Regions from separate parts of the [Micrococcus luteus] ATCC 49442 genome, predicted to be linked through region 3. Evidence: riboswitches for the same ligand, from Rfam matches in the RefSeq annotation. Region 3 holds a riboswitch; each other region holds the start of a gene.

Region 1 (3,267 bases), 1.9 Mb from region 3:
TCAGCGCCGGTGATTCGTACACCATCCCGCCCGGCCATGACGCCTGGGTAGACGGCGACCAGCCATTCGTCGGCATCGAATTCCTCAGCGCTGCGGAGTTCGCCAAGCCGGCCGGCGGCTGAGCGCGGCCGGGATCGGTCGGCGGCGGGAGGCGGTCAGTACCAGTTCCTGATTATCGAGTGGTTCCACGCGGCGCAAGGTGAATTGTAGCGGTCAAGGATATAGGCGAGTCCCCAGTCCACCTGGGTCCGGTAGCTGGTGAGCCAGTCGCTTCCCGCGCTCGCATACTTACTGGCCGGCAGCGCCTGGGCGATGCCGTACGCACCTGAGTCCGGGTTGGTGGCCGTGGTCAGCCAGTTGGATTCCTTCGTCCAGAGCTGCGCCAGGCACTGGAACTGGTCCTGGCCCCACCCGTAGGCGGACAGCCTCCCGGCAGCGTAGCTCCTGGCGCCTGCGGGGTCGTTGACCCCGCCGCCCGGAACAGAGGGGACGACGACGGGCGGCGGCTTCGGCGTCGGACTTTCAGCAGGAGGTGCCGGGGCAGGCACTCCGGGAGCAGGATTCTGCGGGGCAGGGGCGGCCGGGGCTGGCTTCGCCGGGGTCTGGGCCGCTGCGGTCGCTGCCTGGCGGCGTGCCTGCTCTTCCGCCGCCGCACGCTTTGCCGCCTGCGACACTTCGAAGGCTGCCAGCGCGGCCTGACCCTGACGGAACTCACCCTCCACTGCAGCCGTTGTTCCCTTGAGCGAGGCGAGCTGGGCGGTGAGTTCGGTGCTGCGTTCCTGTTGCTCCGCGACCTGCTGCGACATCGCCTGCTGGGCCGACCGGGCTGCGGCCAGCTTCGTTTGCGCTTCCCCGGCCAGCCGTTCGCGTTCGGCTTTGGCCGCGCGCTCCTGGCCGGCGAGCGCCTCCGCCGCCTTCTCAGCCTCTGCTGATTTGTGGACCAGGGACGCCGTCCTGTCGCTGACGATCCGGACGATGTTCAGCCCGTGCATGCTGTTGGTCTGCACGGCGTCGAGCGCCACGAAGAACCCGATGTTTGTCCCGCCGGTCTTGTACGACTGTGCTGCGAGCGCACCAATTTCCTTCTTATGACGGGTTGCATCCTCCTGCGCACGGGCCACCTGCGCGGCCAGGGCATCCACCCTCGAACTGACCGCCTGAAGCTCAGCCCCGGTCACCGCATACTCGGCGGCGGCGGTGACGGCGGCATTTCCGAGGGCTTCGGACCGGGTCTGCAATCCGCCCAGCAGGTCGCCAATCCTGGCGACTTCCGCTGCGGTGCCGGCCTCGGTTTGCCTGGCTTTCTCCACGTCCTGCCATGAGGGGTATCCATCGGGCGGGGTGTCGGCTGCCGCGTATGCATGCGTGCCGCATAACGAACCGGCGACGGCCAGTACGAGGACTGCGGCCACTGCGGACGGCCGCCTGTTTTGTGGGATCGGACACATAGTTGGTGAGCTTACCGGGCATATATCGGTTTCGGGGCCTGACCTGCGATGCTATTACCACAACCAGGAAAAATTGCTGGCACCTTCAAGCGTGTTTTGGCCCTACATTCCGTTATCGGAATGTGACATTTGGGAAAACCAGCGGCTATGGTCGTTCGGTGCCCTGGTTCAAAGCCAGGACATTCCCGTCAGTATGCCGAGCCCTGCCGCTGACCCGGGATCCCAGCGCAATTGAACTGGCAGGGACGGGGGAACCACATTTTCACGGCTTCAGCTGAGGCCTTGGGGTTAAGTCGTTTGCGTCCCGTCCTGCACGGTGGCGCACGGCCGGGTGTCTCCGACCCGAACCCGACAGCTCACCCCGCAGGCATGGGAGAGGCAATCAACCATGTCCAAGAAGTACACTGCCGCACGCCATCGTGCCGCCACCACCCCTACTACGTCCCTTGCCCTGACGATCGGACGGCCGGCCCTTGTTGTCGCCGCCGCTTCAGGCCTGTTTTTCGGTTTCAGCGCTCCGGCACACGCCGGGGTCAGCGGACCGGACAACTCCGGCACGGGTAACGTTCAGGCACAGTCCAGCGCACCGGTAGCAGCCGTCGCTCCGGCCCCGGCCCCCGCAACGGCCAATGTCCACACCGTCGTCTCCGGCGACACGCTGGGCGAGATCTCTGCCGCCAACGGCGTAGCCCTCAACGATGTCCTGGCCGCCAATGGCCTGGCGCTGTCCTCGATCATTTACCCGGGCGACCAGATCCAGATCCCCGCCGCCGGTCAGGCAGCCCCGGCAGCCGCACCGGCACCGGCAGCCGCCCCGGCACCGGCAGCACCCGCAGCCCCGGCAGCCGCCCCGGCTGCTCCCGCCAACACCGGCATCCAGCTGGCGTCAACCTCCGCACCGGTTCAGGCTCCCGCCCCTGTCCAGGCCCCGACCGGCGCTGCCGGCTCGGCAATCCTGGCCGCGGCCTACGGCCAGCTCGGAGTACAGCAGGACTGCACCGCCATGGTGGAGAAGGCCCTTCGCTCGGTCGGTAAGAGCGTTGGAGACCTGGCCCCGGGCCAGTTCTACCAGTACGGCAGCGTTGTTGGCTCGCCTGCCCCGGGTGACCTTGTCATCACTGCCGGTCACGTTGGCGTCTTCGCCGGCAACGGCCAGGTTGTCAGCGGCGGCGTGGACGGTTTTAAGACCGAGGTCCACTCCATCAGCTGGCTCCAGGGCGCTTCCTTCGTCCGCGTAGCGTGACCCCAGGCCGTTGGACGGCGGCGGTCGGCACACAGCCGCCCGCCGCCGTCGGCCGCTGCTGCATCCTCAGACGTGCTGCCCAAACCAGGACAGCGTGTCATTCCACGCAGCGGTCGCCTGGGCCTCGTTATAGCGTTCCCCGGTGTCATTGTGGAAAGCGTGGTCCACGCCCGGGTAGACGATGAGCTGATGCGTCACAGTGGTGGCGGCCAAGGCATCGCGGAGGGCCGGCATCGCGCCGGTGATCCGCTGGTCCAGTTCGGCGTACACCCCGAATGCGGCAGCTTTGATGGCCGGCACCTTGTTCAGGTCCGGAGCCGGACCATAAAACGCTGCGGTGGCTTTCAGGCCTGGCAGCTCGGTAGCCGCCTGCCAGGTAATGCCGCCGCCGAAACAGTATCCGTTCATGGCAATGCGTCCGGACTCCACGAAGTCCTGGGCCTGGAGGTAATCAAAGGCTGCCGCGAAGTCGCCTACATGACGGGCCGCCCCTGCCTTGGTCAGCGCCCCCGAAACGGCGTCCGAATCGAGGCTGGCAGTTCCCCCTTCCCTGCTCAGGAGGTCCAGGGCCAGCGC
Region 2 (3,267 bases), 140 kb from region 3:
CAACAGTTGCACGAGTAGTCATTAAAATTTCTCTCTTTCGTGTTCCTCAGGGCCTTTTGGGCAGCCCGAGGGCTGTGGACGCGCCGGCATCTTGGGGGCACGCCGGCACGCCCCGAACGGGGATTTTTTAAGGGTTTCTAGCGAAGAAACGGGGAGTTGATCCGGATAACCGGATTTAGCCCATGGTGTAGAAGGAGGACGATCCTGTTGCCGCAACCGCGTGCAGCAACGTGCCCTGCGACGGGTTCAGCGCGCTGATCATCATGCCGTTGCCGACGTAGATACCAACGTGCGCTCCACCGTTCTGCATCACCAGGTCACCCGGGGCCGGGGTTGCGGTGGGCCGCATCGCGGTCCAGGCATTGACGCGGGGAATGCTGATGCCGGCCTGGGCGTAAACCCACTGGGTGAAGCCGGAGCAGTCCCAGCCATTGGGAGAGGTGCCCCCCCAGACGTAAGGGCTGCCGATACCGGTGTACGCAATTGCTGCCAGGCCCGAACCTGCGGCTGCAGAAACAGTGTCCGCAAGCTTGGTCTCGGCTGCACCGGCAGCGGCGGTTTCCGTTTCAGCTGCCGCTTCGGCTGCTGTTTCGGAAGCCGTGGACTGTGCACGGACCGGTTCGATCTTCGGCGCCGGCGTGGTCTCGACCACAATGCGCTCGAAGGAAACCGTGGCCGTGGGCGCGGCAGTGACGGCAAGCGCAGTCTGCGTTGAACCGGACTCGGTGGAGGCGGACACACCTGCAGTGGTGTCCGCGGCGTTGGCCGGAAGCCCCATGGTCAGGATCAGACCTGACGCAGCTGCGATGACAGCAGCCTGGCGACCTACGGTCCCGGCGTTTGCACTAACAGCCTTGGACACGGAGCCCAAGGGGTTGGTGCGAACCGTTTGCGCGCGGTGGCGCGCAGAATTATGGCGTGAAGACACGAAGGTAGCCTCTCCCAATGCCTGCGAGGTGAGCTGTCGGATTCGGATGGGAGTCACCCGGCCGCGCCGCTTCCTGGGAAGCTTTGCGACTTAACCCCAAGGCCTTCAGGATCGAAGACCAAAATTGGTTCCCCCGCCCCTGCCAGACGAATTCATGCGAACGGACCTTGAGCGGTGGCAGAGCTAGGCAATCCACTCAAGAACGTCAACTTCGGAAAAGTTGACGCGCTTTAGACGTTACAGCAGTTCAGAGCCAATGTCACATTCAGGTCACGGCAGGTCTCGGTGAATTGAGAGCTAGCGCTCATTTTGCGCTTAGAGCCAGCCTGTGGGGTCAACAACTTCGCCGTTGACCTGGACTTCAAAGTGGAGGTGGCAGCCCGTGGAGGCCCCCGTGGTGCCGCTGAGGGCCACGACATCGCCGCGGGTCACTGTCTGGCCTGTGCTGACCGTTGCGGACGACAGGTGGTTGTACGTGGTCTCCAGGCCGTTGCCATGGTCCACCACTACCCGGTTGCCGCCGCCGTACTGGTGCCAGCCGACGAACGTCACGGTGCCACTGGCAGCAGCCAGCACCGACGTACCGCACTGGGCCATGAAGTCCTGGCCGCGGTGGAAGTCCCCGGACCCGCCCGTGATGGGGCTGATCCGGAATCCGAACGGTGACGCCGTGGAAAGTTCTGCGAGCGGTGCGCCCAGGCTGCCCGCGGAGGCCGCAGGCGTAATGGAGCCGGCAGACTGCGCACTCAGCAACTGCTTGAGCTTGCCGTCGGGGTCACCCTCCGTCACAACTGAGGAGCGGCTGAAGTCGATCTGAGCCGCTGCTTCAGCGGAAATCTCGGGCTGCGGGGTTGCGGAAACCGCGGCGACGGACTGGCCGGGCTGCTGGTCGGCCATCACCGGACCCGTGACCGGAACCGTCACAGTGAGGGCCAGGCCAGTGGCCGCGAGGGCAATTCCGGCTTTCTGGCCAATACCGCTGGCGGCCGCAAAATCGGTCATCTGCCTGAACGCGCCACGCCGCTGACGCCGCGCTGCGCGCTGTACGTCGCGTGGCCTCTCCGCGGAAAATTCCTCGGCAGCCCGCGGCGCCGAAGCGGGGCCTGCCGCCCGGCGGCGGCCCCTGGAGTATTGCGTGGTCAAGAATGTTCCTCTCTGGATAGCCTGCGAAGTTAGCTGTCGGATTCGGGTCAGAGAGTTCAAAGACCCGGTCCGCCGTGGCAAGCATTTGGCGCAGGGGTATCCCGGGAGATTCTTTCGCTGGAAAGGCTTGCTGCTGACGGACTTCACCCCAAGGCAGCTTTTTGACTGCCGGTTGTGGTTCCTCCGCCTCTGCCAGTTGGTGACTTTGCACCTGATCCGCTGGCAGAGCTCGGCTCCGGATCAGGTAACGCTTTTATATCGAAGCTTGGCTTAAACTATATGCGACGAAGCGGGGAGGTAACAATTCCGTTATCTTTTGCGGAATCCGCGATGATCCGCTAGCGCGGCCCTGGAGCGGCGCTCTGGACCGCCGGGCAGCGGGGACATGACGTCCGTCAGGCGGGTCCTCTAGCGGACAGAAACGAAGACGTGCGCAGCCACTTCGGGAGGGAGCTCAAGCGCACCCTCAATGCCGGGAACCCGCACGGAAATGTACTCCCCGACGCGTTCCAGGGAAACGGAGGCACCCGGCCGAATCCCGCCTTCATCCAGCTGCACAAGCAACTCAGGTTCTACCTGGATGGGTTCTGCCAGCCGGTTCACCGTCACGCTCGATGTTGGCCCGTAGCCCAGCATGGCCTCTACGAGATTAATCACACCGGCGTCCGGAACGGAGGATGTTCCGCCCAGCGCTGCCAAGCCGGGGATGGGATTGCCGTAAGGAGATTCAGTGGGGTGGTCGAGCAGTTCATAGATGCGCCGCTCAACGCGCTCGCTCATCACATGCTCCCAGCGGCAGGCTTCGTCGTGGACGTAAGCCCAGTCCAGGCCGATGACATCAGCCAGGAGGCGCTCAGCGAGCCGGTGCTTGCGCATGACCTCGGTGGCCCGCTTGCGCCCTGTCCCGGTCAGTTCCAGATGGCGGTCGCCGGAGACCACAACCAGTCCGTCGCGCTCCATCCGGCCGATGGTTTGGGACACCGTGGGTCCGGAGTGCCGCAGCCGCTCGGCGATGCGGGCGCGAAGGGCAACGATGTTCTCTTCTTCAAGCTCCAAAATGGTTCGAAGATACATCTCCGTGGTATCGATCAGATCCGTCATCCAGCTCAGCTCCTCGAGCGCAGTACCTAGCGTTGTCCCACCGTATCGCGTCCCAGCCGCGTCGAGGTCCGGTGAAAAGCTTAGCCTATTTTGAA
Region 3 (3,267 bases):
ACATTGGCGGCTACCTCGACTCGGACACCACCCGGTCTGCGCTCAGCTCTGAAGACAAGCAAACACTGCTGGCACTGACGCGGAACGGCAATCCCGTGGATCGCCCACTCTCCAACGGGGATTATCGGATTGTGGCCGTGGAAACCGGCTTCGGCGACGTTTTGGTCACGGGGCTTCCCCTGGCCGGCAAGGAAAGCACCCTCGCTTCACTGGTGTGGACCTTCGTCTTTGTCTCGCTGGGCGGGCTGGTGCTGATCGGGCTCGCCGGAACGGTGCTGATCCGCCGGACCATGCAGCCGCTGGAGCAGCTGTCCGAGGTGGCAACCAAGGTTGCGCGGCTCCCGCTGGACGCCGGCGAGGTGGCCCTCGCGGTGCGCGTCCCGCCGTCGAACGCCAATCCCGGAACCGAAGTGGGCAGCGTGGGCCACGCCCTGAACCTGATGCTGGACAACGTCGCCAGCGCCCTTGAGGCGCGGCAGCGGAGCGAGACGAAAGTGCGGCAGTTCGTTGCCGATGCCTCGCATGAACTGCGCACCCCGTTGACCGCTATCCGCGGGTACACGGAGCTGATGCGGATGACCGAAGACTTCACGCCGGACGGCCGGAAGTCCCTCGCACGCGTGCAGAGCCAGTCCGAACGCATGACCACCTTGGTGGAGGACCTGCTCCTGCTCGCCCGGCTTGACGAAGGGCAGCCCCTGAAACTCAGCGAGGTTGACCTGACCCAGCTCGTGATCGAGGCAGTCAGCGATGAAAAAGTTATCGCACCCGGCCACAACTGGCGCCTGGAACTCCCTGATGAGCCGCTGTCGGTCAATGGCGACGCGGCGCAGCTTCGTCAGGTACTGGTAAATCTGCTCTCCAACGCGCGCAAACACACGGCCCCGGGCACCACCGTGGTCACCAGTGTGGAAAAGTCCGCCGGCAGTGCAGTCATTACCGTGACGGACGACGGCGGCGGCATCCCACCGGAATTCGTGGACCACGTTTTTGCCAGGTTTGCCCGCGCAGACGCGGCCCGCAAAGGCACTGCGCCCGCGTCCGGCGTTGGGGCCGCCGAAGGCACCAGCGGCCTCGGCCTATCCATCGTCCAGTCAATCGCCGAGGCGCACGGCGGCACGGTTGACGTAGCATCGCGCCCTGGACGCACGGCGTTTGTTTTGCGCCTTCCCATGGGAGTTACGGCGCCGCAAGGCAACGCGCCGACGTCGTGATCTCCGTTACCAAAATGTGACTTAAGCTCCGCGCTCCTGTAGCGTCAATGGGGTGCGGTTCCCGTTCGGGCCGCATATCCGGATGTCGCCAAGCTCTGCCGCTTCCCGGATCCCGTATTCAGAGGCAGAGGCGGGGGACCCAGAGTCCCGGGCGTAAATGCCCTTGGGGTGAAGCCAGCACGTGATGTTTCCGTGTGGCCGGATGCCCTCATCCGAACCCGACAGCTAACTCCGCAGGTGTGAGAGGCGATCCATCATGTCTGAATCCAAGGTACAAACGCGCCCGGAGAACGGGTCCACCAAAAATCACCGCAAGATTCCCTCCCTGGCCCAGCGGGCAGCCGTCTTCACCGCGGCATGCGCTCTCCTCATCGGTGTGGGCGCAGCAGGCCAGGCAAACGAAGCCAGCCAGCTGGCAGCTGCCAGCGACACCCAGCAGTTGTCCACGGCCGACCTCGAGTCCAAGCTGAGCATGGAAAAAGCAGAGGTTCAGGCCAAGGCCGCCCCGTCCCCGGAGCCCGAAATCAGCGTTGCCCCGCAGGCCGCTGAACCGGCCCCGGCCCCCGAGCCCGCCCCTGCCCCGGCCCCGGAGCCCGCACCCGCCCCTGAGCCTGCCCCGGCTGTAGCCGTGGACGACCCCGCCGGAGCCCAGGCATATGCGGCTGGCCAGCTGGCCAGCTACGGCTGGGCGCCGGACCAGATGCAGTGCCTGCAGACCCTGTGGACCAAGGAATCTGACTGGACCACCACGGCCACCAACCCCAGCAGCGGTGCCTACGGCATCGTCCAGTCGCTCCCCGCCGAGAAAATGGCGAGCGCAGGTGCGGACTGGCTCACCAACTACCGCACCCAGATCAACTGGGGACTGAACTACATCCAGGAGCGCTACCAGTCACCGTGCGGTGCGCTGAACTTCCACCTGTCGAACAACTGGTACTAAGCCCGATTTTTCAGCATCCGTGATGCGCAGCAGGCCCTGAATCCCCCGGTTCAGGGCCTGCTGTCGTGAGCGGGAGCCCACGGCATCCGGCATTGCCGGACCCTGCGTGTCCGGTGACGGGGCAGCGCCGTTCCTGCGCACAAATGGAAGTGGATGCCGGCCCTAGAGCCGGAATGAAATGATCCTGCGGCCCGTGGCGTCCGCATCCACTGCTGCAGTGACTGAACTGTAGTCCTGGATATGCAGCACCCCTTCAGGCAGCGGGCCGGTATTGGGACCCACGGCCACGGTCCGCATGCCTGCGGCCACACCGGCGGCAATCCCTGCCGGCGCATCCTCAAACACCACGGCGTCCTCCGGCTCCACGCCCAGGAGTGAAGCGGCCCGCAGGTAGCCTTCAGGATGCGGCTTGCCCCGCGTCACCAGGTCCGCCGTGAGGGCTGTTGCCGGCATGGCCAGCCCGGCTGCTTCCATGCGGATATCCGCCAGAAGCCGGTCCGCCGAAGTGACCAGCGCGATCGCGTCAGCCGGAAGGCTCCGGAGCAGGCGGGCGACGCCCGGCAGCGCGACAATCCCCTCGGTCCGCACGCGTTCCATTGCGCCGAGTTCTTCCGTGAGGGCGGCCACGTCTGCACCCTCCGGCGCGAACCGCCGCACAGTGTCGATGGCCTGCACACCATGTGAAGTCCGGATGATCTCTGCGATGTCCAGGCTGTAGCGTGCGGCGAACTCACCCCACACCTGCTCGACGACCGCGGTGGAGTCCACCAGGGTGCCGTCCATGTCGAAGAGGACTGCACGGCAGGAAAGCATGACGGTGGAAGCGGGGGCTGGAATGCTCATCGCTCCATCTTGCCCCAAATGTTCCAGGCTTCCTGTCCCGGGTGTCCTAGGCTTCCCGTCCCGGGATGTACTGCACGGCCCACTTGTTGCCGTCCGGGTCCGCGAAGTACACAAAGTGACCCCAGGCCTGGACGTCCACGTCGCTCACCTCCACCCCGTTGTTCTTGAGGTAGTCATGGGCGGCGTGGATGTCACTGACCACCAGCTGCAGGCTCGGGGCTGTGCCCGGCGGGGCATCATTGAGGCCCTCGCCAATACAGATGGAGCAGC

The links. Region 3 has a riboswitch for cyclic di-AMP ahead of GUV69_RS11145 (aggregation-promoting factor C-terminal-like domain-containing protein). Riboswitches for the same ligand answer to the same signal wherever they lie in the genome.
Region 1: another riboswitch for cyclic di-AMP. It lies ahead of GUV69_RS02650 (C40 family peptidase); the one in region 3 lies ahead of GUV69_RS11145 (aggregation-promoting factor C-terminal-like domain-containing protein).
Region 2: another riboswitch for cyclic di-AMP. It lies ahead of GUV69_RS10565 (M23 family metallopeptidase); the one in region 3 lies ahead of GUV69_RS11145 (aggregation-promoting factor C-terminal-like domain-containing protein).

The regions. Positions count from the first base shown of each region.
Region 1 covers NZ_JAAAXP010000001.1:569,026-572,292, reverse strand. The annotation lists gene GUV69_RS02660 (cupin domain-containing protein) at 1-122, shown strand, start outside; gene GUV69_RS02655 (coiled-coil domain-containing protein) at 156-1,412, opposite strand; cyclic di-AMP (ydaO/yuaA leader) riboswitch at 1,663-1,833, shown strand; gene GUV69_RS02650 (C40 family peptidase) at 1,837-2,691, shown strand; gene GUV69_RS02645 (dienelactone hydrolase family protein) at 2,758-3,267, opposite strand, start outside.
Region 2 covers NZ_JAAAXP010000001.1:2,344,590-2,347,856, forward strand. The annotation lists gene GUV69_RS10555 (NlpC/P60 family protein) at 1-22, opposite strand, end outside; gene GUV69_RS10560 (C40 family peptidase) at 176-862, opposite strand; cyclic di-AMP (ydaO/yuaA leader) riboswitch at 933-1,097, opposite strand; gene GUV69_RS10565 (M23 family metallopeptidase) at 1,244-2,071, opposite strand; cyclic di-AMP (ydaO/yuaA leader) riboswitch at 2,075-2,286, opposite strand; gene GUV69_RS10570 (iron-dependent transcriptional repressor DtxR) at 2,480-3,172, opposite strand.
Region 3 covers NZ_JAAAXP010000001.1:2,481,668-2,484,934, forward strand. The annotation lists gene GUV69_RS11140 (sensor histidine kinase) at 1-1,214, shown strand, start outside; cyclic di-AMP (ydaO/yuaA leader) riboswitch at 1,317-1,465, shown strand; gene GUV69_RS11145 (aggregation-promoting factor C-terminal-like domain-containing protein) at 1,471-2,154, shown strand; gene GUV69_RS11150 (HAD-IA family hydrolase) at 2,317-2,997, opposite strand; gene GUV69_RS11155 (VOC family protein) at 3,044-3,267, opposite strand, start outside.